DNA from 3 places in the Mucilaginibacter litoreus genome. Region 3 is predicted to be linked to each of the others. Evidence: riboswitches for the same ligand, from Rfam matches in the RefSeq annotation. Region 3 holds a riboswitch; each other region holds the start of a gene.
What was found. Region 3 has a riboswitch for S-adenosylmethionine ahead of ACFQZX_RS09560 (O-acetylhomoserine aminocarboxypropyltransferase/cysteine synthase family protein). Riboswitches for the same ligand answer to the same signal wherever they lie in the genome.

Region 1 (10,403 bases), on a different contig from region 3:
GTATTTATCAAATTCCTGGTAAAGGGACGTGAAGAGGTCTGATAACAGCGGCCTTCCATCTTACATAAAAACCTGGAACCAGTTTTACGGTATAGTTATCGTATGGCTGGTTTTTTTAATTTTGTTATTTTGGCTCATTACAATTTATTTTGAATGAGCCTTACCGATTGGATAGTTCTTGCAGTTACACTTTTATCAATTGTAACCTATGGCATTTGGAAAAGCGGTAGAAGTAAAAACATAGATCAATATATAGCCGGCGACCGTTCGCTGCCATGGTACCATATTGGCCTTTCGGTAATGGCTACTCAGGCAAGCGCTATTACCTTTTTATCAGCGCCTGGTCAGGCCTATAGTGATGGTATGCGCTTTGTTCAGTTTTATTTTGGCCTGCCCCTGGCCATGATTGTGCTGTGCATCACTTTTGTCCCCATATTTCATAAACTAAAAGTTTATACAGCATATGAGTTTCTGGAGCAACGTTTTGATCTGAAAACCCGTGTGCTTACAGCAACGCTGTTCTTGATTCAACGAGGCCTTTCAACGGCGATCACTATTTATGCACCAGCAATTATCTTATCAGGAATATTACATATTAATACTACCTATACCACTCTTTTTATAGGCGGCTTAGTTCTTTTTTATACAGTTTACGGTGGTGCAAAAGCAGTATCTTACACTCAACTGCTGCAAATGAGCGTAATTTTTACCGGAATGTTTATGGCGGCTTGTTGTGTTGTATGGCTTTTGCCTGATAACACAGGGTTTATAAAAGCCATAAAAATTGCAGGTAATATGGGCCGTATGAATATTATCGACTGGAAGTTTGATCCCGATAACCGCTATAATATCTGGAGCGGTGTAATTGGAGGCTTTTTTCTGCAGCTATCTTACTTTGGTACCGATCAGAGCCAGGTAGGCCGTTACTTAACCGGGAGTTCGGTTGCACAAAGCAGGCTGGGCCTTATCATGAACGGCCTTATCAAAATACCCATGCAGTTCCTCATCTTGCTGATAGGCGTATTAACATTTACATTTTACCAGTTTAACCGCCCGCCGGTGTTTTTTAACAATTACGAAGTTGAACAGGTAAAAAGAAGCCCTTATGCCGCAGAGTTTAATAAGCTGGAAACAGATTACCAAAATGCGTTTGAAAATAAAAGGGATCTTGCTGAACAGCTAAATACAGTGTTAAGCAGTAATAACAAGCCAGCAATTACCGTTGCAAAAGCAGCGTTGAAGGATGCCGAAATTCAAATGAATAACATTCGGGATAAAGCTATTGACATTATTAAACAACGAAGCGGCAACCAAAATGTAAATGACACCAATTATGTGTTTTTAACTTTTGTAACACATTATCTACCCAAAGGCCTCATCGGTTTATTAATAGCTATAATTTTTCTGGCTTCTATGGGTTCAACCGCAAGCGGTATCAGCGCGCTTGCATCAACAACAGTGGTTGATGTTTATAAACGTATTTTCTATAAAGGAGCAACTGACCGGCAATATGTAAACGCTACGCGGCTGGCCACTGTTTTCTGGGGTATAGTTTGCATAGGTATGGCTTTGTATGCAAACAAAATAGGCAATTTGCTGGAGGCGGTAAACCTTTTGGGATCCTATATTTATGGCACCATATTGGGTGTTTTTATAGTTGCCTTTTACTTTAAAAAAGTGAGCGCGACAGCAGTATTTGTTGCCGCAGTAATTACAGAAGCCATTATATGCCTAATGGGGTATTACGAAGCTGTTGCCTATTTATGGTTAAATGCTATTGGGTGCATAGGCGTTGTGATTTTTGCATGGCTGTTGAATTTCATTATAAGCAAGGATAAATTATACATAAGCGAAAGCTAAAAAGCTGCTTTGAAGCAAACACATCTGCCTGTTTAGCATTTACTACATATAAATGTTATAAATGGCCAAGAACAGAACATCTATATATAGTGCATTAATAGCAAACCTGCTGATCGCAGTTACTAAATTTATTGCCGGCGGTTTCACCAACAGCTCTTCAATGATATCTGAAGGTATACACTCCCTGGTAGATACAGTTGACCAGGTGCTGCTGCTGTACGGGCTAAACCACAGTAAGAAACCTGCGGATATTACCCATCCCTTTGGTTATGGTAAGGAGCTTTACTTTTGGTCGTTCATTGTATCTATACTGATATTTGGCCTGGGTGGAGGGCTTTCCATTTATCAGGGCATCCAGCACATCATCAGGCCTGAACCGGTTGAAAACCCTGTGTGGAACTATGTTGTATTGGGCTTATCCATGATATTTGAGGGCGCCTCGTTTGTTATCGCGGCGAAAGAATTCAACCAGGTTCGCAACGGTTTAAGCTGGTGGCAAGCAATTGTTAAAAGTAAAGACCCAAGCAGTTTTTTGGTTTTGTTTGAAGATGGTGCTGCCGTGCTGGGCCTGCTGATTGTATTTGTATTTATGCTGATAGGGCACAGTTACCATCTGGAATATATGGACGGAGTGGCATCAGTACTGGTAGGTTTATTACTGGTATTTGTATCAGCCATTTTGGCCAGAGAAAGCAGGAGCCTGCTTATGGGTGAAGGTATTGCTCCGGAAACTCAACAAAAAATACGAACACTTGCCGAGCAGGATAGGGCGGTTATACGTGTGGTAAATGTGCTGTCAACTTACCAGGCGCCTGATGATGTAATGCTAATGCTGATCATAGATTTTGACCCTGATATTGATACAGAAGACATAACCGCAGCTATAGAGCGTGTACGCCTTGCCATAAAGACCGCCTTCCCGCATATTAAATTTGTTTTTGTACAGCCACAAACTTATACAAACTTACCTACAGATATAATACCAATAAAAAGGCCTTAAGCTAAGCAGCTTAAGGCCTTTTTATTGGTATTAATTAATTAATCTTTGGCTTGCTGTATAACCGCTTCATTAAGCCTTACATATTCTTCGTCGTTACTGTCCTTAGCGAGTTTAATCCCCTGTTGGGCTGTTGCTATTGCTGCTGCCTTATCGCCCATCTTAAGCTGTATGCGCGATTTCCATAGTTTAAACCATGGTGCATTAGGTTCAAGCTTCTCTGCCTCTAAAGCCCATTGCATGGCCTTTTTAAGGTCTTTGTCATTCTCGTAATAATATTGTATAGCATTAAAATAAGGACGCTTTTTTATTTCACCTTGCATCAGCTTTTCAATGTTAGCAGTTATTTGTGCATCATCATTGGTTTGCATATGAATAGGTACGGCAGTATGGTCCCAAACAATATATAAATCGGTAGTTTTTGTTGTTGAATTAGCAAACTGCATGGTAAACGTTTCGCGCTTCTCTTTTACAGTTAATGACTTCACTTTAAAGCGAAGCAGATCATCAGCCTGCTTATAATCATAAGCCCCCCATTGTTTAGCAGTTTTGTTTAAAATGATAGTCCACTCATTTTTTTCGGGGATGCTAAAAAGTGCATAGGTACCGGCAGGCACTTTATTACCTTCAATAATTACTTCTTCGCTAAAGGTAATGGTAGTAGCAGCATTTGCACCTGTACGCCATACTTGCCCGTAAGGATTGATACCACCGAATATTTTACGCCCTTTTACATTTGGCCTTGAATAAGTTATGGTTATTTTACCCAGTCCAAAATCCTGTATAATGGTTTGTGTGGAGCTGGCCTCAGGGATGCGGGGTTCCTGCTGGGCATAAATATTTAGGCTTACACATGCAAAGAGCACGGCAAGCAAGTAAAATTTAGTTTTTCTCATCATTCAAATTTACCACTAATGTAGCAATTGCAAGATGAATTTTTAGTGAAATGGGTTGCAAAGCAATAATCAATAGCTATAAAATAATAAAAGCCCTCCAGACTTGCTCCGGAGGACTTTCAACCTAAACCTTATCACAATTAACCGGTAAGTTTACCGGTTGCAAAAGATGTTACAAAGACTGTACCAAAATATATTGATCTGCTCTAAATGTGTCATATCTACACTTTCAAGCCGATTTATTTAATTAAAAGCTATATACAACTGGCGGTGTAGGTTTATGTGTTAAGATTTTTATACACAAAAAGTGACACTTATTGCTGCTTTGTCAGTTTGACACGACGCAGATAGCTGTCTAATAAAAACAAGCCCATTACAATATCAAAAAACAAAAAACCTTTGATTACCGGCCCTGTTAGGTAGCTGCTTATACGGGGTACATTCAGTTTTACCGGAATATCAACATCAGTACCTGCTGACCAGTTTACTGTACTAAATGTGTACACCAGTAACCCTGCAACCGTAGCTATAAAAAATACAGCTATTGACCATATTATTTTTTTATTGATAGCGGCCTTCAGCGGTTGGCTGGCATTTTCAATCCGTACGCTCTCCATTACATTATAAGTAAAGGCCATGGACGGTTCATCAAGCTCTATATTGTTAAGGCTTTCATTAAACAGCAGCAGTTCGTTATACTTATTACGATATGCTTCGTCACGCTCTATAAGCCGGGCGATGGCCTGCCGTTCTTGATCGGTACAAGTTCCATCAATGTAATTCCAAAGTCTTTCTTCAATGCTGTTCATATCAGTTCGTTAACTTCGTGTTTTAAATTACGCTCCAGCTTTTCCTTTAAACGCTGTCGCGCCCTGAATAGTTTTACTTTAACGGTATTAGCCTCTATACCTAACACTCCTGCTATTTCTTCAAGCGACTGCTCGCCTTTGTAAAACATGGTTATAATGGTCGCATCATCAGGCAGTAACTGCTCAATGGCCTGATTAAGGTAAAAGCTGCGCGATTTGTTTTCTACGTTATGTTCATCAAAACCGCCGGGCTTATTCTCTATTTGGATATAGGTTTCATCGTCATCAATTGATGAAGTATTAACACGTTTTTTCCTTAAAAAAGTCATAGCGGTTGTATATACAATTGTATATAGCCAGGTACTGAACTTAGATTGTTGCTGAAAGGAAGATAACGAACGATAAGCCTTCACAAAGCAATCCTGCGCAATTTCTTCAGCATCTTCCCTGCTTTTTGCAAAGCGCATAGCCAGTGTGAAAACAAAGCGCTGATGGCGCCTTACCAGATCGGCATAGGCCGACTGGTTGCCGCCAAGTGTTTGTTCTATCAACTCAATATCCGAAAGCCTGCTTTGCATATACAACCTCTCTGACTACAACATTCAATATTAGGTTACATACTAAATTACGATTTTAGATATACGGTTTAAAAATCATATGTATAGGTAAGTTTATACAGAAAGGTGTTATCGTACTTTTAAAAATATTTATCAATGAGTGTAACCTCTTAAAAAACGATGTGGTCATAGCCTGCAAATACACCATGGTGGTGACATCAACAAAAAAAAATAAATATCATGGACGGAAAAATATTAATACCGATTTTAATCTCTCTGGGCTTATTTGCCCTAATATTTGGAATTTTTTATATGAGAAACCGGGAGCGCATGGCAATGATAGAACGAGGCATGGACCCCCGGGCTTATAAACCACAGCCAGCTCCATGGCAAAATCTTAAATGGGGGTTGCTATTAATAGGTTCGGGCTTAGGCCTGTTTTTAGCTTATGTTTTAGATCGCACTACTTTTGCCAGTACACAGGATGAGAACGAGGCTATTTACTTTGGCTTGATAGCGATTTTTGGCGGCCTCGGCCTGGTGCTTTCCTATCGCATTGAAAAGAAAGAACTGTATCACGACAACAAAGGGGAATAAGCAAAGCAGTCGTCCTGAAACAGGTTGACAAAATTAGAGTTAAAGATAGTCCTTGTGGGTTAATACCTGCAAGGCTTTTTTTTGTAGCGCTTATGCTACTATTTGCGTTTTACAACATTATTATTCATCTTTGTACCGCTTATGGAGAAAGACGGAGGGATTAGACCCTGCGATGTCTTAGCAACCTGTTACTTAACAAGGTGCTACATTCTACCCGGCTCTATTAAATGAACGGGACAGATAAGTGAAAGTCAACCCATTACACCCCGACTTTTCGAGTAAGCTACATACAGTTTGCAGTTTTGAGTAAGCAGTTTGCAGTATTTGCTGTACCCGCTTGTTTAACTGCCCACTGGTAACCGGCAACTGCCAACTGATACAAATGGATATTAGAAAAGAACTACAAAAACGCATCCTGGTTATTGATGGGGCAATGGGTACCATGATACAACGGTACGAGCTGACAGAAGCTGATTTTCGCGGCGAGCGTTTTCGTAACCATCCATCTGATCTTAAAGGTAACAATGACCTGTTGAACCTTACACGGCCGGATGTTATAAAAGCTATACATGCCGAGTACCTGGAAGCCGGTGCCGATATTATAGAAACCAATACATTCAGCACCCAACGCATTTCGCTGGCCGATTACCATATGGAAGAGCTGGGCTACGAGCTAAGCTATGAGGGTGCGCGCCTGGCCCGGGAAGCGGCTGATGAATACACGGCAAAAGATCCATCAAAACCACGGTTTGTAGCCGGTGCTATCGGCCCTACCAACCGCACAGCATCGCTGTCGCCCGATGTTAATGACCCGAGTTACCGCGCCGTTACTTTTGATGACCTTGCCGAGGCTTATTACGAGCAGGTGCGCGGGCTGGTTGATGGCGGCTCTGATGTGCTGCTGGTTGAAACCATTTTTGATACGCTGAACGCAAAGGCAGCGTTGTTTGCGATAGATAGGTATGCCAACGAATTAAAGAAGTCTCCAGCCACTGGGAGGAGATTTAGAGGGGGGCCAGATCGCAGGCTTCCAATCATGATCTCAGGTACCATTACCGATGCATCAGGCCGTACTTTGTCTGGCCAAACTGTTGAGGCTTTCTGGAATTCTGTCAGCCATGCCAATTTGTTATCGGTTGGTTTAAACTGTGCGCTGGGTGCAAAAGAGATGCGTCCGCACTTAGAGGAACTTTCTGAAAAGGCAGGTGTATTTATCTCAGCCTACCCCAACGCCGGCCTGCCTAACGAGTTTGGCGCTTATGACGAAACCCCGCATGAAACCGCCCACCAGGTAGATGATTTTATAAAAGCTGGTTTGGTAAATATAGTAGGAGGCTGTTGCGGTACCACGCCCGATCATATCAAATGTATCGCCGAAAAGGCTGCAAAGTATCCACCCCGCCAAATTCCGGAGATACAGCCTTACCTGCGTTTGAGCGGTTTGGAAGCCGTAACTTTAACTCCCGAAACTAACTTTGTAAATATAGGTGAGCGTACCAATATCACCGGCTCACCAAAATTCTCCAAGCTTATCCTTGCCGAAAATTATGAGGAAGCTCTTTCTGTTGCATTACAGCAGGTAGAAGGTGGTGCTCAGGTTATCGATATTAATATGGATGAGGGAATGATAGATTCTGAGGCTGTGATGGTGAAATTCCTGAATTTGGTTGCGAGCGAGCCCGATATTGCCAAGCTACCCATCATGGTCGATTCATCAAAATGGACCGTGTTGGAGGCGGGCTTAAAATGTTTACAGGGCAAAGGTATCGTCAACTCCATCTCGCTAAAAGAAGGCGAAGAGAAGTTTAAAGAATATGCCCGCAAGATATTAAGCTACGGTGCTGCAACCGTGGTGATGGCTTTTGACGAAACAGGCCAGGCCGATTCACTGGAGCGCCGCAAAGAGATATGTGAGCGCAGCTACCGTATACTGGTTGATGAGGTTGGCTTCCCTCCGCAGGACATCATATTTGACCCCAACATCCTTACCGTGGCAACCGGTTTGGAAGAACACAATAACTACGCGGTAGATTTTATTGAAGCTACCCGCTGGATAAAACAAAACCTGCCGCTGGCCAAGGTTAGCGGTGGTGTAAGTAACATATCATTCTCGTTCCGCGGCAATAACGTGGTACGCGAGGCTATGCACTCGGCATTTCTTTATCATGCCATTAAGGCAGGCCTTGATATGGGTATTGTTAATGCCGGTATGCTGGAAGTTTACGAACAAATTCCTAAAGACCTGCTTGAATTGGTTGAAGATGTGCTGCTTAACCGCCGTGACGACGCAACAGAACGTTTGGTTGAGTTTGCCGATACTATTAAAAGTAAAGGTAAAGCTATAGTAAGAGACGAAGAGTGGAGGAAAGGACCGGTTGAAGAGCGCCTGTCGTACGCGCTGGTAAAAGGTATTGTTGAATACTTGGATGACGATGTTGAAGAGGCCCGACAGAAATATGCCCGCCCATTGGAAGTGATTGAAGGCCCGCTGATGGACGGCATGAACATAGTGGGCGATCTGTTTGGCGCCGGTAAAATGTTTTTACCGCAGGTAGTAAAATCGGCTCGTGTAATGAAAAAGGCCGTAGCCTACCTGCTGCCATTTATCGAAGCCGAAAAAGCTAAAAATCCGGGTGAGGGCGCTAAAAGTAATGCTGGTAAGGTGCTGATGGCTACCGTTAAAGGCGATGTGCACGATATTGGGAAAAACATTGTAGGCGTGGTATTGGCCTGTAACAACTTTGAGGTGATAGACCTCGGCGTGATGGTGCCCGCACAAAAAATAATTGAAGAAGCTAAAAAGCAAAATGTGGATATTATTGGTCTGAGCGGATTGATTACTCCCTCACTTGATGAGATGGTACACTTTGCTAAGGAAATGGAGCGCGAAGGCTTTACTATCCCGCTGTTGTTGGGTGGTGCCACTACATCGCGCATACATGCCGCGGTTAAGGTTGCCCCACATTATTCGGGTGCCGCTATACATGTGCTGGATGCATCGCGCAGTGTTACCGTATGCAGCAGCCTGATGAATAAGGATACCCGCGACAGCTATATACAAGGCATCAAAGATGAGTACGCTAAAGCACGCGAAGCGCATGCCAATAAAAAGAGCGACAAGCGTTTTGTAAGTATTGAACAAGCACGTGCCCAAAAATTTCAGATCAATCTGAATGGTATGGTGGCGCCTGCGCCAACTTTTACCGGCACCAAAGTATTTGAATCATTCCCGCTGGAAGAATTAGTGCCTTATATTGACTGGACACCCTTCTTTCATACCTGGGAACTGCGTGGCAGCTATCCGAAGATATTTGAAGATAAGTTTGTAGGTGTAGAAGCTAAAAAGCTTTTTGATGATGCCCAGGCGCTATTAAAAAAAATAGTTGATGAAAAGTTGCTCCGCGCTGATGGAGTTATTGGTTTCTGGCCTGCTAATAGTGTAGGCGATGATATAGAAGTATACACCGATGAAACGCGGAGTCAGTTACTTACACGCATTCATACCCTTCGCCAGCAAAATGAAAAGGTAAAAGGTGAGCCGTACTACGCGCTGGCAGATTTCATCGCGCCTAAAGAAAGCGGTATTGCCGATTATTGGGGAGGCTTTGCTGTAACCGCCGGTTTGGGTTGCGACGAACTGGTAGCTGAGTTTGAACGCGACCATGATGATTATAACAGCATTATGGCTAAAGCACTTGCCGACCGCCTTGCCGAAGCCTTTGCCGAAAAAATGCATGAACTGGTACGAAGAGAATATTGGGGATATGCCAAGGCTGAGCACCTGAGCAATGAAGAGCTGATCAAAGAGGAATATCAAGGTATTCGCCCGGCGCCGGGTTATCCGGCATGCCCGGATCATACTGAAAAGACTACTTTATTTGAGATTTTAAAGGCTGAAGAAAGTGTCCATATGCATTTGACTGAAAGCCTGGCCATGATGCCTGCCGCATCAGTAAGCGGCTTTTATTTCGCGCACCCTCAGGCACGTTATTTCGGCCTGAACAAAATCAGCAAAGACCAGGTGGAAGATTACGCCAAACGTAAAAACATGTCTATAGAAACAGTAGAACGTTGGCTGGGGCCTAATTTGAATTATTAAAGAGGTGCGTCATTGCGAGGAACGAAACAATCTCCAAACTATACAGAGCGAACCTGCCTGTGTAGATTGCTTCGTTCCTCGCAATGACGCTTAGATAAATTATACTTAAATGAAGATTACTGAGCACATCGAGAACGCGGCTGGCAAAACACTATTCTCTTTTGAACTGATACCGCCGTTGAAAGGGCACAGCATCCAGGGTATTTATGATGCTATTGATCCATTGATGGAATTTAAGCCGCCATTTATTGATGTTACTTCGTTGCGCGAGGATTTTATATATAAAGAACAGGATAACGGTCTGCTGCAAAAGCTGGCGTACCGTAAACGCCCGGGTACCATTGCTATATGTGCAGCCATCATGAATAAATACAAGGTGGATACCGTGCCGCATTTATTATGCGGTGGCTTTACTAAAGATGAAACCGAAAACGGCTTGATAGACCTGCACTTTTTAGGTATCGAAAATGTACTGGTACTAAGGGGTGATGCCCGCAAAGGCGATACATCATTTGTGCCTACCCCAAATGGGCATTGTTATGCCACCGATTTGCTTAAACAGGTTGTAAACATGAACAACGGCGTTTA
Region 2 (10,403 bases), on a different contig from region 3:
CCAGTCCGTAAAAGCCATCGAGTATTACGAAAAGGTGGCTGCCGCCGTGCCCGATTATTATGTGGCACAACGTGCATTAGGCTACCTTTACAACAAACAGGCTGATGAGATCAAACAGAAAACAGTTACCGACACTGCTTCACTTCAGCAATACCAGGATGCTATTAAAAAGGCCCTGCCCCACCTGGAAAAAGCACAAGCCTGCGATCCGGATGATGATACATTGGAGCTTATCAAAACCCTGTATACTAACATTAATGATAAGCAGGGACTGGACACATTAAATACCCGGCTGAAAATACTTTCTAAAAATTGTGTCGATTTGCTTGAAGAGAAATAAGCTAAAAATTAAGCGCTCTTCCCTGTTGCGGGTACATAATGCGTAGTTGCAGCTTATTGCGTTCATGCAATTGCTCCTTTATTCTGGCTATCTTATTATAAGGAGGTTTCAAATGTGTAATCACCACGTTTAAGCCTTTTAAAGGCACTCCAGCAAGCGTTTGGAGCTCTGCCATTTCCTGCATCAGCAAGCGTGGTGTCAGATGGCCAAAAAGGCTTTTATCAGGCTGCTCATCCGGAAAAGAAACCTCAATCATAATAGCTTTCAATGCCTTTGACCTTACCAGCGGGGCAACGGCCTGCCAAAGCTGATGCATGTTTTCACTTCTCTCCATACGATCAGCGCCGGTATCGCCCAAGTACAATAGGTAGCTGCCTTTGCTTTGTACCAGAAAAGCAGTACTGGTAAGATTAGAGTGGCTCAGTGGAAAAGCCTGCACCTGCATTGAGGTGTTAGCTATATCAATTTTTTCTCCGGGTTTTAAAATTTGATAATGGTACTTATTTAGTTTTGGAACTTCACCTTCATCTGCAAAATTAGCCCAGCTTTGCCAGGTAAAGTAATGAGTTTTGAGGGTTCCAATAGTGGTGTTCAATCCATAAACATATTTGGCCGTATCTTCGGGCGAATTAATGATCATGCCAGCCAGGTGATCTAAGTGCCCGTGAGAAATGAAATATGCCTTGATCAGCTTTTTTTGTACTTCGTTTACCGGCATAGTAAAGGCTTTATTATTTATTGCCTTTTGGATACCATAATTTATTGTGCCCGCATCCAGGCAAATGTAATTATCATCATGTGTGGGTGCCAGCATATACGCGGATAAGTTACTTTCATCAACACCACCCAATACACCAAGAGGCACTAACCTAAAGGCCGGCTTACTGCTTTGAGCAAAGCTTATAACAGGCCACAGTAAAAAAATCAAAACAGCGGTTTTGCAAATACGGTACATTACCTCAAAATTACTAATTTGGCCGCAATGAAAGCCAGTCAGATTGCCGCTAAAATTGTTACCCGCCTGTTCCTGATATTATTGTTAGTAGCATTGGTGCCTCTACTGCAAGGTGATAACAGTAAAATGCAGCACATTTATCTTGCTCCACAACATCTTTGGACATTAGCTCCACCAATTTTACTGATTCTTGGCTTTATTATCTTGCTGATTGTTTGTGCCCGGCAAAAATACAGCCAGCAGGATTTGAACTGGCTGCTGGTGTTGAACACTGTTATACTGATAATTTATGGCATAACGCTTTACATCCGAGTTTACCAGATGATCAATTAACCTACTCGGTCTTCATCTTTTCCTGCGCAGACTCTTTATACTCATAGTCGCCGCCTAAAAGGTAACCCCAGGGTTTAAGGCTTTCTATGCGGTCGAAAATAATCTTAAATATTGCTATAACCGGGATGGATAAAAACATTCCCGATAAACCCCATAACATCTCTCCAATAACGATACCTATAAAAGAGATCAAAGCGTTAAGCCTTACTTTTGAACCTACTATAGCAGGGAGTAAAAAATTGGCATCAATAGCGTGTATCACCACTACACTTACAGCGGTAGTAAGTGTCTGGCTGATGCTGCCGGTTGCAAACGTAACAAGTGTACTCAACAACAAGGCGCTAAAAATGCCTATGTAAGGTATAATATTGAATAAGCCTACTATCAAACCCAATAGTACAGCATATTTGATTCCTATTATCCAAAAAACAGTAATAGCCATAGTGGCAACAATTACCATCTCTATCATCAAACCGAAAATATATTGCCTTAAAATTTTTTGTATATTTTCCACAATGTCCATAACGATAGCCTTGCTGTCGCCTGAAAAAACGTTTATCAGAAAAGTCAGAAGCAGGCGCCTGTAAAACAATATGAAAAAAGTAAAAATGAGGATAAATACATAAAATAACATTAATGAAGATACCGCTCCAAAAGTTGTCCCCAGCACCTCGGTACCGGATGCCATTATTTTTTTGGCGGTGTTATTTACATACACCATCTGCTTATGGGCGTTAATATGAAAGGCATTTTCTACCCATTGATGCAAATCGCCAATGGATTGATCCACCTGTCTTTTTAACATTGGCCAGTCGTTAGCTATGCCGGATATTTGATTGCCAACAAGATACAATACCCCACCAACAAAACCTACCAGTAATAAAATAGAGATAAAAGAAGATGCGCTGCGCGGTAACCGGCATTTACGTTCAAAAAAATAAGATACCGGTAATAACAATATAGCAAACAAAAACCCGAATATCAGGGGGTCTAACAATTCTTTTGCCGCTATTACCAGATAGCCCACCACGCAAATGCCAATCAGTGTAAGCGCTAAACGTTCATAAAAAGGGGCAAGTAGTTTTTTTGATGGCATAAGTATTTGTGCTATTACCTGCTTGAACAGGCAGAAGTTTTATATGTTTTGCAATTATAGCTGATTATACAGCAATCTTTAACATGCATCTAAATTAAACTGGCAAGTACTTTGCTACATAAAAAGTAATATAATACATACTACCATGGCAAAGTATTCAAAAAAAGCAGGTGACAAGGTTGAAGAAACCATGCACGAGATGAAAGAAGGCAAATTGAAAAGCGGTAGCGGTAAAAAAGTTACCAGTAAAAAACAGGCTGTAGCGATAGGGTTATCAGAAGCCCGCAAAGAAGGCGCAAAAGTTCCTAAAAAAAAGAAGGACTAACATAAAAAGTAAGGCCTGCCAAATTTGGCAGGCCTTACTTTTTATCCTTTGTTATCAGCCTTCATTACATGAGTGGTATTCATGGATTGAATTTTTAACTGTTTTTGTATATGTGCATTAGTATTTACCTCGTGGTTTAAGTGAGGCGCAATAACCAGCGATACTATCGACATCAGTTTGATGAGGATATTCATAGACGGGCCAGAAGTATCTTTAAACGGATCGCCCACGGTATCACCCGTTACAGAGGCCTTATGTGGTTCCGATTTTTTGTAATAGATCTCACCATTAATCTCAACACCTTTTTCAAATGATTTTTTAGCGTTATCCCACGCACCACCGGCATTGCTTTGAAAGATACCCATTAACACGCCTGAAACGGTAACACCGGCCAGTAAGCCACCCAATACTTCCGGGCCAAAGGCAAATCCTATAACAATCGGAGTGATCAGTGCTATTAAGCCGGGCGCTACCATTTCGCGAATTGAGGCTTTGGTTGAGATAGCCACACATTTTTCATACTCTGGTTTTGCCTTGTATTCCATTATACCGGGTATTTCGCGGAACTGGCGGCGAACCTCCTCAACCATTGACATGGCTGCACGGCCCACTGCAGAGATTGCAAGTGCCGAAAAAATAAAAGGTATCATACCGCCAACAAACAAGCCAGCCAGTACATTAGCTTTGTATATGTCGATATGCTCGATGCCTGCAACCCCTACAAAGGCAGCGAATAGAGCTAATGAGGTTAGCGCTGCAGATGCAATGGCAAAGCCTTTACCAGTTGCCGCAGTAGTGTTGCCTACAGCATCCAGGTTATCGGTACGGTGGCGCACTTCCTCGGGCAGGCGGCTCATCTCGGCAATACCACCCGCGTTATCCGCAATAGGGCCGAAAGCATCAATGGCCAGTTGCATGGCTGTAGTGGCCATCATACCGGCCGCGGCAATAGCCACTCCGTATAAGCCTGCAAAAAAGTATGAGCCGTAAATACCGGCAGCCAAAACAATTATCGGCATTACTGTTGATTCCATACCGATAGCCAAACCACCAATAATGTTGGTGGCATGCCCTGTTGATGATTGTTTAATAATGCTCAGCACCGGGCGCTTGCCCATAGCAGTATAATATTCGGTAATGATAGACATTAAAGTACCAACCACCAGGCCTACTAAAATAGAGGCAAATACACCGTTTTTGGTGAACACCAATGCACCCGCTTTAACAGCCCCTGTCTCATCCAGATCACGTGTAAGATGCATGTTGCCGGCAGGCAGCATCCATTGTACAACAAAGTAAGTGGCTATAGCTGTTAATACTATAGATGCCCAGTTACCTACGTTAAGAGCACTTTGCACACTGTCTGTCTCTTTTTTGATCTTAACCATAGCAGCGCCTACTATAGAAAATATCAGGCCTAAGCCCGCTATAACCATAGGCAATAAAACCGGAGCAATACCGCCAAAGTTATCTGCCGAAACAATTTCACGGCCTAATACCATTGTAGCCAGCATAGTAGCTACATAAGAGCCAAACAAGTCGGCACCCATACCGGCCACGTCGCCTACGTTATCACCTACGTTATCGGCAATAGTAGCCGGGTTACGCACATCATCCTCAGGAATACCGGCCTCAACCTTTCCAACAAGGTCGGCGCCTACGTCGGCAGCTTTGGTATATATACCACCACCTACACGGGCAAACAACGCAATAGACTCAGCCCCTAATGAAAAACCTGCTAAAACCTCAAGGGCTTTTGCCATGTCTTCGCCATTTACATTACCACCTACGTTTTTTACATACATGGTATAAAAAACAATAAACAACGAGCCCAGGCCTATAATAGCCAAACCCGCTACCCCAAGGCCCATAACCGTACCACCGGTAAATGATACCTTAAGTGCCTGTGCAAGACTGGTTTTAGCGGCCTGAGTAGTGCGAACATTGGCTTTAGTGGCAATGCGCATACCTATATAACCTGCAAAGGCCGATAAAAACGCCCCTATTAAAAATGATACAGCTATAACAGGGCTGGATGTAGCAACTGTAGTGCCCGACCACGCCAGTAAAATGCCTGCTATAATTACAAAGTAGCTCAGTATCTTCCATTCAGCACGTAAAAATGCCATTGCCCCATCAGCAATGTAACCGGCAAGCTGGTTCATAGAAGCATCGCCCGTTTCCTGTTTGGTGACCCATGCAGATTTACCCGCCATAACGAGTATTCCTATCAAGCCAAAGACGGGGATCAGATAGATTAAGTAATTGTTCAAAAGATCCATAAATTTAGTTTATAAAGTGTTTAAGTGCTTTTTATGTAAAAGCAGATATAATTGGTTGATGCAAAATAGTAAATTAATTATTCACAATAGCGTGTCAAATTATAAAGTTTTTGAATAGTTTAGTGGTTTAAACCCTTTAACCCTAATGGCTAACGAACCCACTCCATCTAAACTAAAACACGAATTAAGTTTGCTCGACGGCACCATGCTGGTTGCCGGTTCCATGATCGGTTCAGGTATTTTTATTGTAAGCGCCGATATTATACGCAATGTTGGTTCATCTGGCTGGTTGATAGCTGTATGGCTTTTAACAGGCTTCATGACACTTACCGCGGCATTGAGCTACGGCGAGCTAAGCGCCATGTTCCCGAAAGCGGGGGGCCAGTATGTATATCTGAAAGAAGCCTACAACAAACTGATCGCATTTTTATACGGATGGAGCTTCTTTGCGGTTATACAAACCGGTACAATTGCAGCTGTGGGTGTTGCCTTCTCCAAATTCGCAGCTTATTTATGGAAGCCGTTAAGCGAGGATAACATTGTTTTTCAAACCGGGTCGCTTAAAATCAGCGCAGCACAGATCGTATCCATCATACTTATTATTTTCCTTACGTTTATTAATACCAGAGGGGTTAAAGGCGGTAAATTAATCCAAACAACTTTCACTTTAACCAAGCTGTTAAGTTTATTCGGGCTGATAGCTTTTGGCTTTCTGGCCTTCAAAGGCGATATATGGCGTGCTAACTGGGCTACACCCTGGGACCTGCATAACCTTGCTAAAGATGGTTCCATCACTCAATTAACAATGGGTGCTGCCCTGGGTGCAATAGCTGCTGCAATGGTTGGTTCTATTTTCAGCAGCGATGCCTGGAACAGCGTAACCTTTGTAGCCGGCGAAATGAAAAACCCTAAGCGTGACGTAGCGCTGAGTATGATGTTTGGTACTATTATCGTAACCGTTATTTATGTACTGGCAAACGTAGTTTATACAGGCGTATTGTCTTTACAGGATATTGCCAGTGCCGATAAAGACCGCGTGGCGGTAACCGCATCGCATGTAATTTTTGGTAACATAGGTACCTATATCATTGCTGTAATGATCATGATATCAACCTTTGGCTGCAATAACGGACTGATACTTTCTGGTGCCAGGGTTTATTATACCATGGCTAAAGATGGTTTGTTCTTTAAACGTACCGGTACCCTTAACCAGTTTGGCGTACCGCAGTTTGGCCTTTGGATACAAGCTTTTGTTGCTTCGTTATTGTGTTTAAGCGGCCGCTACGGCGATTTATTGGATATGATATCATTTGTGGTGGTAGTGTTTTATGTGCTCACTATTTTAGGTATTTATATTTTGCGCAAAAAAATGCCAAATGCCGAACGCCCTTATAAAGCAATTGGTTACCCTGTACTGCCAGCGCTTTATATATTGATGGGAGTTGCTTTTTGCGCACTTTTATGCGTTTATAAGAGCGATTACGTTAAATATGGACTGTTAATTGTGCTGATAGGCATACCAATTTATTATTTGACAAAAGTAAGTAGCCGTAATGAAGATAAAGCAGACGTGGTTAATTAGTTTAATATTCGTTTTTATTGCAGACGCGGTCTGCGCGCAATCTGACCTGCAAAAAAAATTACAATCCGCCTTTAACCGTTTTCAGTCTGACGAACAATGCAAATATGCATCAGTATCATTAACCGTTCTGGACACTAAAACCGGCGAAACTGTTTTCACCGCCAACCCTGATATGGGTTTGGCGCCCGGCTCTACACTTAAAACGGTTACAAGTATTACCGCCTTTAATCTTTTAGGCAAGGATTTTAGATACGAAACTCAGTTAAACTATTCGGGATATATAGATGCATCGGGCACACTTAACGGAGATGTGATTATTAAAGGTGGTGGCGACCCAACTTTAGGCAGTTGGCGGTGGTCTGCAACCAAAGAAAACGCTGTACTAAAAGCAATGGTGGCTGCATTGCAAAAGGCAGGTGTAAAAAGGATTAACGGTGGAATTATAGGCGATAACGGTGTATTCAATCAACAGTCAATCCCGGATGGTTGGATATGGCAGGACTTGGGCACCTATTATGGTGCTGGCATTGCAGGGCTTTGCTGGCGCGAAAACCAATTTGATATTTTGCTCAAGACTGGCAGTGTTGGTAATACCATCACCGTGGAAGGTACGTCTCCTGAAACCAGTTACCTGCAATATAAAAGCGAACTGACCAACGGCGCTGCCAAAACCGGCGATCAGGCTTACCCTTATCTGCCTGCTTTTAACAGCAAAATAATGTACCTGCGTGGCACTTACGCTGTAGATCAAACCAAAAAACGTGTATCTGCCGCCATTCCTGATCCGGCGTTTGATGCTGCGCTTCGGCTGAGCGACACGCTTAAACGCTTAGGCATCCCTGTAAACAACAGCCCGCAATCTTCCCTGATGCTGGCCGAAAAAGATATGCAGGTGCCGGCCAACACTAAAAGCCTTACTGTTATCAATTCACCGGTTTTAAGCCAGATAGTATATTGGCTCAACAGAAAAAGCATTAACCTGTATGCCGAGCAACTGCTTGCCAGTATAGCCTTAAAGGCAGGAAAACAAGCTTCAACTGCCGACGGTGTTGACGCCCTTAAAGCTTTTTGGGAAATGAAGGGTATTGATAAACGCTCCATGAATATTTTTGACGGCAGCGGTCTGTCACCGGAGGATAGAATTACCACATCAACAGTTGCCAGGATACTTCAATCTGCAAAAAAAGAAAGCTGGTTTGATGACTTTTATGACAGCCTTCCCATTTACAACGACATGAAGATGAAAAGCGGCAGTATTAACAGTGTACAGGCTTATGCGGGCTTTCAGGTGCATGATGGCAGGCAGTTATGCTTTTCCATCATGGTAAACAACTATAATGGCCCGGGCAGCGGTATTCGCGAAAAGATGTTCAGGCTGCTGGATGTATTAAAGTAAAAAAGCGATGGGCATAAATCCCATCGCCACAGTTATAGTTAGTAGTCAGCAGTTTAGACGTCGCGGGTAGATTCGAACTACCGTAAAAGGTTTTGCAGACCCTCACCTATCCTCTCGGCCACGCGACTTGTTATTACCCTTTACTTACTTATTGGGCTGAGGTGTCGTTCTCAAATATGGTTTTACTTCCTTAAATCCTTTTGGAAATTTTGAAGGGATATCTTCTGTTTTTATCGAAGGCAATACAACTACATCATCACCGTCTTTCCAGTCGGCAGGTGTAGCAACGCTGTGGTAAGCGGTTAGTTGCAGTGAATCTATCACCCTTAGTATTTCCTGGAAATTTCTGCCTGTAGATGCAGGATAGCTGATGATCAGTTTAATTTTTTTGTCCGGCCCGATGATAAATAATGAACGTACTGTTGCCGTGAGCGAAGCATTTGGGTGTATCATATCATAAGCTTCAGCAATTTTGCGGTCCTCATCGCCAATTATAGGGAAGTTTACCTCAACGTTTTGCGTTTCATTGATATCGTTGATCCATCCTTTATGCGATTCTACATTGTCGGTACTCAATGCAAGCACTTTTACATTGCGTTTATCAAATTCATCTTTTAGCGATGCGGTTTTACCCAACTCGGTTGTACAAACTGGCGTGTAATCTGCCGGATGAGAAAATAAAACTCCCCAGCCGTCGCCAAGATATTCATACAGATCAATTTCCCCCTGTGAGGTTTGTGCTTTAAAGTTTGGGGCGTCGTCGCCAATTCGTAAGCTCATTTTACAAAGTTTTTAGTTAATTATTTACTTACTAATAAGTAAGTTATGTTTAATATTTTCCCAATAAGATTATCCGGAATTAAGCGGCATGCCTAAGCAGAAAAGGAAATATGCCACAGGCATATTAATCATTTAAATCAGCTTATCTGTCTTACAATGCATAAAATCATTGAAGCAGGAATTAGCACCTTTTACCTAAGCGGTACAGGTTGCTAAGACTTCGTTGGGCCCTTCCCTCTGTCTTTCTGGATAAGTATTTAAAGAACGATAACGTCACAAAGATATTTATAAATTCTATAAAACCTATAGACTTTATAATAATTTTTTTGGATTAAGTTTAACTAATTGATAAACAGGAATAAAAAATTGCTAAAATATAAGCGTTACTTACCATTTAGTTTTTTTATCAATTCTACTTCTTCGGGTTTATAGGCTGTGCCATCCTTACGAAAAATGTCATGAAACCATTCCTTAGGTTCACTGCCATCGGGTATTGGGTTGTCCCAGGCATATATAGTATTGGTTTTACCCATTACAAACCCCCAGTTTAAAGCACCAACATTTTCTTGCTTCAGCATAGGCATAATTGTTTCAAAACGGCTGCCGCGTGTACGGGCCATATATTCTGTACATATAAGCGGCTTGCCATGGGTTTTAAGCAACTGTATAGTTTTACGGTGCGATGGTTCTTCCGTATAATCATGGTAAGTTATGATATCGGAATTTAAAGCCTGGTAAGTGTTGAGTTTTTCGAAGGTCCAGTCCCAAAGCCCGGCAGACAATGGCTGATCGGGGCTTACAGCCCGTGCCCATGTAAATACTTTAGTCAGCAGATCATAAGATGCGTCTTTTTTCTTTGAGTTACCAGGCTCGTTATATAAATCCCAAAGCAGTATGCGCTTATCATGCTTAAAAGTTGTTAGCACATCAGTTACATAAGCCTGTAACATTTGCACCTGACCCGGATTATTTAAGCGATTACCGGGGTCCTGCAGCCAGCCAGAGTTATGAACACCGGTTTTTGGTGCCGGCTGCTTACCAATTTTTGCATCCGCATTCCAGCAATCATCAAAAAATACAAACATTGTTTTTATGTGATGCTTATTGGCAATGGCCAGATAATCGTTAACACGCTTTTTAAAGCCGGCTTTATCCTGCTGCCATGCAAGGCTGTATAAAAAAACCCGCATTGTGTTAAAACCAATTTCTTCCGCATAACCCAATTCTTTGTCGATAGTTGCAGGATCGAAACTATCGGCCTGCCACATTTCTAATTGATTGATAGCACTGCTTGGCATAAAGTCGGCCCCGGTC
Region 3 (10,403 bases):
ATCAACTTACTGGCATTCGTCGGCACACTTAATGGCCGAAGCACTTGAGGCATTATATCCGGGTACCAAATTTGGTATCGGCCCGGCTATAGAGACCGGCTTTTATTATGATGTAGACTTTGGCGACCGTGAATTCTCATCAGAAGAATTTAAAAAGATCGAAGATAAAATGATTGAGCTGGCTAAAACCAAGAGCGAGTATATTCGCAAACCGGTTAGCAAAGCTGATGCTATTGAATATTTCACCGAAAAAGGTGACGAGTATAAGCTCGACCTGATAAAGGACCTGCCGGACGGTTCAATCACGTTTTATACACAAGGGAACTTTACTGACTTATGCCGCGGTCCGCACATCCCTAATACCGGCCATATTAAAGCCGTTAAATTAATGAGTATGGGCGGTGCCTACTGGCGTGGTGATGAGAGCCGCAAGCAGCTTACGCGTATTTATGGTGTTACTTTCCCTAAAGCAAGTGAGCTTGCTGAGTATGTACACCTTATAGAAGAAGCGAAAAAGCGCGACCATCGCAAGTTGGGAAAAGAGCTTGAGCTTTTTGCCTTTAGCGAAAAAGTGGGTATGGGCTTGCCATTATGGCTGCCTAAAGGTACTGCATTGCGCGAACGCTTAGTACGCTTTATGCAAACCGCACAGGTTAAGGCAGGTTACGAGCAGGTAATCACTCCGCACATCGGCCATAAAAATTTATATATCACTTCAGGTCATTATGAAAAATATGGCGCTGATTCTTTCCAGCCTATAAAAACTCCGCAGGAAGGAGAGGAGTTCTTGTTAAAACCAATGAACTGCCCGCATCACTGTGAGATATACAAAACTAAACCACGCTCTTACAAGGACCTTCCGGTGCGTTTTGCCGAGTTTGGTACCGTATACAGGTACGAGCAAAGCGGCGAACTGCATGGACTGACACGTGTACGTGGCTTTACACAGGATGATGCACATTTATTTTGCCGGCCTGACCAGGTGAAAGATGAGTTTAAAAAAGTAATAGACTTAGTGCTATACACCTTTGGCGCGCTTGGTTTTGATAATTATACTGCACAGGTATCGTTACGAGATCCGGAAAACAAGAGCAAATACATAGGAAGCGACGAAACATGGGCATTGGCAGAATCGGCAATTATTGAAGCCGCTAAAGAGAAGGGCCTGCCTACAGTAATAGAGTACGGTGAAGCTGCATTTTATGGTCCTAAGCTTGATTTTATGGTGAAAGACGCGCTTGGCCGTAAATGGCAGTTAGGTACCATCCAGGTGGATTATAACTTGCCAGAACGTTTTGAATTGGAATATACCGGAAGTGACAATCAAAAACATCGCCCGGTGATGATACATCGTGCGCCTTTTGGATCTCTGGAGCGTTTTGTGGCTGTTTTAATTGAGCATTGCGCGGGTAACTTCCCATTATGGTTGTCGCCGGAACAATTCATCATACTGCCGATTTCAGAAAAGTATGAAGATTATGCAAAAAAACTTTCAGATGAGTTAAAAGATTCCGATATTTGCGGGCTGATTGACTTTAGAGATGAAAAAATCGGCCGTAAAATACGCGATGCTGAAGTCAAAAAAATCCCGTATATGCTTATTGTAGGCGAAAAAGAAGCCGCAGAAGGCAAAGTTTCGGTACGTAAACATGGTGCCGGCGATATGGGAAGTATGAGTATTGAAGAATTTAAACAGCAAATAATAAAAGAAATAACAGTATAACTTGGCATTAAACAGACCATTTAACAGAGGACCACGGCCTCCTTTTAAGAAGAAAGAAGCCGAACATAATATCAATCAGTTCATTAGGGCGCAGGAAGTGCGTCTTGTGGGTGACAATGTAGAACAGGGTGTTTACTCGTTAAGAGATGCTTTGGCTATTGCCCAGGAACAGGAGCTTGACTTGGTCGAAATTTCTCCAAACGCTAACCCACCGGTTTGTAAAGTAACTGATTACAATAAGTTTATTTACGAGCAGAAGAAAAAGCTGAAGGAAATAAAAAATAATGCCAAGCAAACCGTTATTAAAGAAATACGCTTTGGGCCGAATACTGATGACCATGACTTTGATTTTAAATTAAAGCATGCCACCAAATTCCTGGAATCAGGCGAAAAGGTAAGGGCTTACGTTCACTTCAAAGGCCGTGCAATTGTGTACAAAGAACAAGGCGAGATACTACTGCTTCGTTTTGCACAAGCATTAGAAGAGGTTGGTAAAGTAGAACAATTGCCTAAACTTGAAGGTAAGCGTATGTTTTTAACGGTAGCGCCTAAGGCAGGTAAAAAATAGATAAAAGACGTTAGATTTGAGATTTGAGATAATTCTCTTTGATTAGGTCTTTGAATTAGTAACAGTGTAAACACAGGAAATGAGGTGTGGCTGAGGTAGGTTTTCTCAGATCTCACATCTCAAATCTTATATCTAAATAAATAACAGTTATGCCAAAAATGAAAACCAATTCCAGTGCAAAAAAGCGTTTTAAGCTTACTGGAACCGGTAAAATTGCCAGAAAAAACGCATACAAAAGCCACATCTTAACCAAGATGTCAACCAAACGTAAGCGTAACCTTGGTCACACCAGTTTAGTATCTGATGCTGACATGGGTAACGTAAAACGCATGCTTTGTATCGGCAAGTAATTAATTAATTTTTAACCAGGTATTAGAGTCTGAAGCTTCCGGGTAAAACAGGAACACTCACTACCAAAAAACAAACAAAATGCCACGTTCAGTTAACGCAGTAGCGTCGAGAAGACGCCGGAAAAGAATCATGAACCTCGCCAAAGGTTATTGGGGTTCACGCAGCAAGGTTTACACTATTGCTAAAAACACAGTTGAAAAAGGTTTACAGTATGCATACCGCGACCGTAAAACCAAAAAAAGAGAGTTCAGGGCTTTATGGATCCAGCGTATTAACGCGGGTGCCCGTCAGCATGGTATCTCTTACTCACAGTTAATGGGTAAGTTAGCCGCTAAAGAAATCGGTTTAAACCGTAAGGTGTTAGCTGATTTGGCTATGAACAATCCAGATGCTTTTAAAGCTATTATAGATGCTGTGAAATAATTTAGCACAACGCATAAACAAAATGGCCCCGAATTTCGGGGCCATTTTGTTTATAGTCGGTTTTGATTTTATAATACAGCACTTTCTAATTTGCGTTCTGCTAAGGTAATGCCGGTCAATTGATCAGCGAAAGCCACAAAAGCGTTGTCAGCATTTATCAGCTCCAGATTTTGAATAAGTGACTGCAGGTTGATTTTACCTATCACAAATTTATAATTGCCAGAATAAAAGCGCTCGTGAATTTCTTCAAAATTCAGTGCGTCTACCAAAGCCTCATCCTCATAGCGCAGATAAATATTTATCTCCACGTTATTCGTAAACTGTAGGTTGGTTAATCCTTTGGCTTTTTTGTACTCATAAGCATAATTATAGCGTAATGCAGCAATATCTGATAGTACTGCAGAACCAGTGGGGTGACCACCTGCGCCCTTACCAAAAAAGAATTGCTGATCGGCAAATGCAGCCTGCACTGTTACACCATTATATTCATACTCTACGTTATATAAAAACTCACTTTCATTTACAAACTTTGGCAGCACAAATAGGGTGACATGGCGGTCATCAAGCTCTTTGGCAACCGGTACCAATTTTATTTTAAGGTTTTTCTCGCGGGCGTATTGCAAATCATTGGCTGATAAATTTTGAATGCCTATGTTTAATACATTTTCAGGTTTGATAACCACCCCATAAGCATGTGATGCCGCTATGATCAGCTTGAACTTAGCATCAAAGCCGCCAACATCCATAGTAGGGTCCGTTTCAGCAAAGCCAAGGTCCTGCGCCTGTTTTAAAGCAGAATCGTAATCTAAATTTTCCAAAAATCCTTTGGAAAGGATGTAGTTTGATGAGCCGTTGAAAATACCGCTTATAGAGTGCAATAATTCATTATCATAATACTCTTCCAGATTACGAATGATAGGTATACTGCCGCAAACAGCGCCTTCGTACAATAAAGAGGTGCCATGTTTATGCTGAAGTTCGATCAGCTCATCCAGATAAATGGCAATCATCTTTTTACTGGCCGATACTACATTTTTACCAGAGCTAAGCGCTCTTGAAACAATCTCAAATGCGGCTTCGGTATCATTTATCAGCTCAACAATAGTGTTAATTTCTGGGTTATTCAGTATTTCATCCCTGTTAGTAGTAAAAAGCTCTTTTGGCAAAGAGCGCTCTTTTTCAGGGTTCTTTATTGCGATCTTTACAATTTCGAGATTCAGGTTTTTCGTTTTGATGATGTCATATAATCCCTGGCCTACAACACCAAATCCGAAGAGGCCAATATTCAATTTCTTGCTCATTAAGCTATTTTTTGTAATTCAATAATTTTTCCTTTTACATCCGTTTTCAAAAACGATGTAATAACTTTTGTAAGGTCTTCGGTTTCAATTAAAAAACCGTCGTGACCATAAAACGAATCCAATTCGGCAAATGCTGATTTAGGTATGTGCCTGAAAAGATATTGTTGCTCCTCTACAGGAAACAACACATCAGATTTTATACCAATTACAAGCGTGCGCGCTTTAATTAAACTTAGCGCCTTATCAACGCCATGCCTGCCTCTCCCAACATTGTGCGAGTCCATAGCTTTTGATAAATACCAGTAACTATAAGCATTGAACCGGTTAACCAGCTTTTCGCCCTGGTAATTCTGGTATGAAGCTGCTTTGAACGTTCCTGGTATATCATCACCATCTTCTTGCTGTGTAATGCCATAGGTTTTATAATTACGATAGGATAAGAGCGCAATGCTGCGTGCAGCCTTTAACCCTTTGCTGCCACCATCTGCAGAGCCGGCGAAGAAAGTACGATCTGCACTAATAGCCAGCCGTTGCGACTCATTGAAGGCGATTCCCCAAGGAGAGTGGCTGGCATTGGTAGCAATAAGTATCAGGTTTTTGATACGTTCGGGCTCCAGTATGCTCCATTCCAGTGCCTGCTGCCCGCCTAACGAACCACCTAAAAGTATTTCGATATGATCAATACCTAAATGGTTAGCCAACAATTGATGCCCTTTTACAATATCGCGGATAGTAAATTCAGGAAACGCTAAAAAATAGGGTTGACCTGTGGCAGGGTTATTACTAAGCGGGCTGGTTGTGCCGTATGGAGATCCCAGTACATTGGCACATATTATGAAATAATCGTCCGGATTGAAATGATCCTGATGGCCAAAAAGGCCTTTCCACCATTCAAAAACGTCGGAATTTGCAGTGAGGGCATGGCATACCCACACTACATTATCCCGGTTTTTATTAAGCGTGCCGTATGTAGTGTAACCTATCTCAATACCTTGTAAGCTACGGCCCGCTTCAAGTTCAAATTTTCCTGTATAGGTAAAGGTTTGTGTACTCATTTCTCTTTTGTTGTTATTAAGGGTAGCGCTTAGCGGCTACCCCTTCATAACCATCACTTAAAAACTAAAACTATAATATCAGGCATATATCAATTGTGGTAACTTCGCTAATGCCTGCTCGAAATCGGCTTTAATATCATCAATATGTTCAATACCAACAGCTACACGTAACAGGCCAGGGGTAACACCGGCAGACAATTGTTCAGCATCACTCAACTGCTGATGTGTGGTTGCAGATGGCTGAATGATCAATGTCTTTGAATCGCCCACGTTGGCCAGATGGCTAACAAGCTTAAGGTTATTTATTACTTCTGAAGCATTTTGCTTACCGCCATTTACTTCAAAGGATAAAACAGCGCCAAAGCCATTTTTTAAATACTTTTTAGCGTTAAGATGTTGTGGGGACGATTCAAGCCCGGGATAATTGACCTTTTTTACCTGCGGCTGCTGCTCAAGCCATTTGGCAAGCTCAAGGGCATTATCTACATGGCGTTGTACACGTAATGACAGGGTTTCCAACCCTTGTATGTTCAGCCATGAATTAAATGGCGATTGCGCAGGCCCAAAATCTCTTAAGCCTTCAACCCGTGCACGAATAATAAAATTGATATTACCAAATGGCCCGTTTTTGCCAAAAACATCGTTGAATATCAATCCGTGATAACCTTCGCTTGGCTCAGTAAATTGCGGATATTTACCATTGCCCCAATCATAAGTGCCCCCGTCTACAATTACACCACCAATGCTTGTGCCATGGCCGTTTATCCATTTAGTGGTCGATTCAACTACGATATGAGCGCCATGCTGCAGCGGCCTGAACAAATAACCTCCGGCGGCAAAGGTGTTATCTACTATTAAAGGCAAATCATGTTTATTAGCCAGCTGTGCAAGCTTCTCAAAATCGGGGATATTGAAACCGGGGTTTCCTATTGTTTCAACATAAAGCGCTTTCGTTTTATGGTCAATAAGTTTTTCAAGGTTCTCAGCAGAGTCATCTTCGGCAAAACGAACTTCAACACCAAGGCGTTTAAATGCCACCTTGAACTGATTATAAGTTCCTCCGTATAGAAAAGGAGAGGTGACGAAGTTATCACCTGCCTGCAATATATTATTTAAGGCGATAAACTGTGCTGCCTGGCCAGATGCTGTTGCAAGCGCAGCTATACCACCTTCAAGGGCGGCAATGCGCTTTTCAAAAACATCGGTAGTCGGATTCATGATCCTGGTATAAATATTACCGAATTCTTTAAGAGCGAAAAGATTTGCACCGTGCTCGGCATTATTGAAAACGTATGATGTAGTTTGATATAGCGGAACAGCACGCGAGTTAGTTACACTGTCCACTTCCTGGCCTGCATGTAACTGCAAAGTTTCAAATTTTAGGGCTGACATGATAGTAATGTTTTAAAATTGATTTAATTGTGTTGATTGACAAGGGATACAAATATCCACACTGGTTTGCACGTATTTTTTCGAAAAGAAAGGTGGACGTGGCTGCGTTAACAACAGCAGCAACACATACAAATACATCCTGCAGATTGGTTGTATACAGTTTGACCCGGTAGGGCTTTTGATGTGTTTGTTTTAGCTAAATAAATCAGACTTTTCATGATAATTAATTTATATCCCCCGGGTAATCTATTCTTCCGGGACAGGAATTGGCACCTTCTACACTTTGCAGGGTTGCCAGCGGTTCGTCGAGCCTGATCTCTCGCCGCTTCTTTATAAATCAAAATCCTTACGAAGGAAAATTGATCATGGTATTACTACCAAATAATGTTTCAAATATAGGGCAATAAAAAACTATCTTCCAAATAATATTTTAAAATTATTGTCAAATTTCATATAGATAGATGTAATAATTTTTTCTAATAATGTGCATTTTTATCTTTATACAGTGATACTATACAAGCCAAATTATATTTGGTTAATTAAATTTATAAATCTTAATTAGCTTATATTTAGCATTTTATATAAGTTTTATAAATAAGGACTATAAAGCATTTATTAGTTTAGTAAGAGTTAAAGCTAAATAATGAATATTTATGCCAAATAAAATTTTGTAATCAAAAATAATTTTTTATAACACAATGTATTTAAATGTATTATGATTTTTATTTATACTAATAATTATATCGATAATACGCATCCTGATAGTCTTGGCCCATTTCTTTAAAGCGGGCTGATACTTTTGCTAAAAACTCTTCGTCCAGTAGTTCAAATACTGAGTTTACTCCATCTGTCAAATCCATTTCAGGAATTTTAAAAGTTTGTTCAAGTGTGCCTTGTTCCATCTTAACGATGAATTTTTGGTTCATGCTCATGATGGTAATTTTAAAATCGGGGTGTGGTAATTCTGCAACAACTCTCATGGTGTGGTATGTAATAAGTGCTGCAACGGATCTTTTCCATTTAATGATCCGCTGCTGTCTAAAATTTTAAATCGGGCAAAAAGCTCCTCGCTATACCATCCTTCGCTACGTGTTTTTTTGATAACTTCAGCGTGCTCTTTGCTGCCATAAGCAAATGCTTTCATCTTATCTGCGTTTTCCCATATAGAAAAGGTTGCCTGCCTGTAAGCGGGCGCCTCGCCAATGCCAATGGAGGTAACATAGCCCGGCGCTTTAGTCATTAAATCTGCCACATCATCAACATGCGACCAAAAGTTTTTTAATCTGCTTATGCGAATGGTTGCACGTGTTAATACCGCAATAGGGCCTTCAATATCGCGGCCGGTTGGCTTTCCAAACGGCTCTTTTCCGTCCCACTTGCCATGGCTTTGAATAGGGCGGCATAATAAAGTCCAGCTTTCTTTAGTTAAGGCATTCCACCATTTACTAACAAAGGATTTTTGAGCAAAGCGATCGTAAGCTTCCCGGTCGTCCCAAACGGCCATTAATCCCCACTGTTGCCAATCGGGCTGCAGGTCAAATGTTCCGTTACTCCCGGTGCCAAGCAGTTTCCAAAAACTGCAGCCATTTTGTAATGACATAGGCAAACGGTGTATGGCCATTGCAAACAAAGCGAAAGGCACAAAAAGCTTTCGGTAACGTACTATAGTAAGGCTTACAATCATCTGTGTGCTAAATAAAATATTAAATATGATATTTGTCTTATTTACTTTCAGCTTAGTGTCATTACTTTTGCCTGCATGGCAGAAGACTTGAAAATTATAGGCTCGGCAAATAAAGTAGAGCAGTATCAATCGCTCATACCTCAAATAGAAGCCTTACTTTACGGCGAAACTGATCTGATAGCTAATCTGGCAAATATTGCTGCTGCGCTTAAAGAACAATTTAAATGGTTTTGGGTTGGCTTTTACCTGGTAAAAAACGATGAGCTTGTTTTAGGGCCGTTTCAGGGGCCGGTTGCCTGCACGCGCATTGCTAAGGCTAAGGGTGTTTGCGGCACAGCATGGAGTAAAGCAGAAACACTTATTGTTCCTGATGTAGATGCTTTCCCTGGGCATATAGCCTGCAGCTCGTTATCACGTTCGGAAATTGTTTTGCCATTGTTTCACCAGGGAGAAGTAATAGGGGTGCTTGATGTAGACAGTGAAGAACTGGATAAATTTGATGATACAGATGCAAAGTATCTTGAGCAAATTGTACAACTTATAAAATTCAATGCCTAAGGTCTTTTTGATATCTGGTTTGGGTGCAGATAAGCGCCTATTTGGCAACATAGTAATCCCTCCGCAGTATGAAGCGCTGGCTACCGACTGGCTGATTCCAGAGCAAAAGGATACTTTAGCTATTTATGCACAAAAAATTGCAAATCAATATCATATAACTCCATCAGATGCGGTTATTGGCGTGTCTCTTGGTGGGATGATAGCTACTGAAGTTGCCAAACACTTAAAGCTAAGTAAGGTGATTTTGATATCAAGTATCAAAACTGACAGTGAAGCACCTTTTTATTTTAAAGTTTTCCGTCGTATACCGCTGCAGCGGATAATTCCCGGCAAGCTATTCACTCAATTAGGTTTTTTAGTTAAATATATATTCGGATCTATGTCTGCCGTGGATCAGGTTTTATTTATGAGCATGCTTAAAGGATCGTCGCCAGTGTTTTTAAAATGGGCGATGGAAGCGGTACTGCAATGGAAAAATGATACGATACCCGATAATCTTTATCATATTATTGGCGATAATGACCTGGTGTTTCCTTATCAAAACATTAAAAACCCTACAGCAGTTATAAAGGGCGGCACGCACGTAATGGTGATTGACAGGGCCACTGAAATAAATGCCCTGCTTGCCGATATATTAACATAATGAAGTTACCGGAATTTTATTATCATAACCCCGATGTTGTAGCTCTTAGCCGAGACCTGATCGGCAAGTATTTGTTTACTTGTATCGACGGTGATCTTACCGGCGGATATATTGTTGAAACAGAAGCCTATGCAGGTGTTATTGATAGAGCATCACATGCTTATGGTGGGAGGTTAACGCCACGTACACAAACCATGTTTGCACAGGGAGGGGTTATTTATGTTTACTTATGTTATGGCATTCATGAAATGCTGAATATCGTTACATCTTCTGAAGGGCAGCCCCATGCCATTTTGATAAGAGCCATACAACCTACCGAAGGATTAGATACCATGCTTGCCCGACGTGGAATGGATAAACTTAAACCCAATATTACTAAAGGCCCGGGTTCGGTTGCAAAAGCCATGGGCATATCACGCAAAATAAACGCTGAAAGCCTACAAGGCGATACTGTCTGGATAGAAGACAGGGGGCTTACGTTTGCTGACGAAGAAGTTGCGGCTTGTCCGCGTATTGGGGTAGACTATGCAGGCGAAGATGCATTACTGCCTTACCGTTTTTATGTAAAAGGAAATATTTATGTAAGTAAGCCCAACAAATAACTGTCTTGATTGGTTATATGCTCGTCTATATAAATGAAATAATACTATGAGCAGCGATTGGTCAAAAACAGAGAGCCTGCAGTATTTGCAGGAAAGAGTAAAA

Region 1: it holds a riboswitch for S-adenosylmethionine, as region 3 does, so the genes downstream of both, metH (methionine synthase) here and ACFQZX_RS09560 (O-acetylhomoserine aminocarboxypropyltransferase/cysteine synthase family protein) in region 3, are expected to answer to the same signal.
Region 2: it holds a riboswitch for S-adenosylmethionine, as region 3 does, so the genes downstream of both, ACFQZX_RS11885 (peroxiredoxin) here and ACFQZX_RS09560 (O-acetylhomoserine aminocarboxypropyltransferase/cysteine synthase family protein) in region 3, are expected to answer to the same signal.

The regions. Positions count from the first base shown of each region.
Region 1 covers NZ_JBHTHZ010000013.1:3,367-13,769, forward strand. The annotation lists gene ACFQZX_RS13495 (hypothetical protein) at 1-42, shown strand, start outside; gene ACFQZX_RS13500 (sodium:solute symporter) at 154-1,860, shown strand; gene ACFQZX_RS13505 (cation diffusion facilitator family transporter) at 1,922-2,860, shown strand; gene ACFQZX_RS13510 (DUF2911 domain-containing protein) at 2,899-3,756, opposite strand; gene ACFQZX_RS13515 (hypothetical protein) at 4,068-4,562, opposite strand; gene ACFQZX_RS13520 (RNA polymerase sigma factor) at 4,559-5,140, opposite strand; gene ACFQZX_RS13525 (DUF6249 domain-containing protein) at 5,360-5,716, shown strand; SAM riboswitch class I at 5,853-5,963, shown strand; gene metH (methionine synthase) at 6,099-9,815, shown strand; gene metF (methylenetetrahydrofolate reductase [NAD(P)H]) at 9,925-10,403, shown strand, end outside.
Region 2 covers NZ_JBHTHZ010000010.1:12,562-22,964, forward strand. The annotation lists gene ACFQZX_RS11840 (hypothetical protein) at 1-340, shown strand, start outside; gene ACFQZX_RS11845 (MBL fold metallo-hydrolase) at 342-1,268, opposite strand; gene ACFQZX_RS11850 (hypothetical protein) at 1,323-1,628, shown strand; gene ACFQZX_RS11855 (AI-2E family transporter) at 1,630-2,724, opposite strand; gene ACFQZX_RS11860 (DUF6496 domain-containing protein) at 2,870-3,049, shown strand; gene ACFQZX_RS11865 (sodium-translocating pyrophosphatase) at 3,091-5,331, opposite strand; gene ACFQZX_RS11870 (APC family permease) at 5,477-6,913, shown strand; gene dacB (D-alanyl-D-alanine carboxypeptidase/D-alanyl-D-alanine endopeptidase) at 6,885-8,309, shown strand; tRNA gene ACFQZX_RS11880 (tRNA-Cys) at 8,367-8,437, opposite strand; gene ACFQZX_RS11885 (peroxiredoxin) at 8,454-9,089, opposite strand; SAM riboswitch class I at 9,229-9,345, opposite strand; gene ACFQZX_RS11890 (1,4-beta-xylanase) at 9,473-10,403, opposite strand, start outside.
Region 3 covers NZ_JBHTHZ010000005.1:314,209-324,611, reverse strand. The annotation lists gene thrS (threonine--tRNA ligase) at 1-1,723, shown strand, start outside; gene infC (translation initiation factor IF-3) at 1,725-2,291, shown strand; gene rpmI (50S ribosomal protein L35) at 2,441-2,641, shown strand; gene rplT (50S ribosomal protein L20) at 2,721-3,065, shown strand; gene ACFQZX_RS09570 (homoserine dehydrogenase) at 3,134-4,366, opposite strand; gene ACFQZX_RS09565 (homoserine O-acetyltransferase family protein) at 4,366-5,421, opposite strand; gene ACFQZX_RS09560 (O-acetylhomoserine aminocarboxypropyltransferase/cysteine synthase family protein) at 5,500-6,813, opposite strand; SAM riboswitch class I at 7,039-7,152, opposite strand; gene ACFQZX_RS09555 (hypothetical protein) at 7,545-7,793, opposite strand; gene ACFQZX_RS09550 (DUF3291 domain-containing protein) at 7,790-8,497, opposite strand; gene ACFQZX_RS09545 (GAF domain-containing protein) at 8,573-9,055, shown strand; gene ACFQZX_RS09540 (alpha/beta fold hydrolase) at 9,048-9,698, shown strand; gene ACFQZX_RS09535 (DNA-3-methyladenine glycosylase) at 9,698-10,300, shown strand; gene ACFQZX_RS09530 (pyridoxamine 5'-phosphate oxidase family protein) at 10,347-10,403, shown strand, end outside.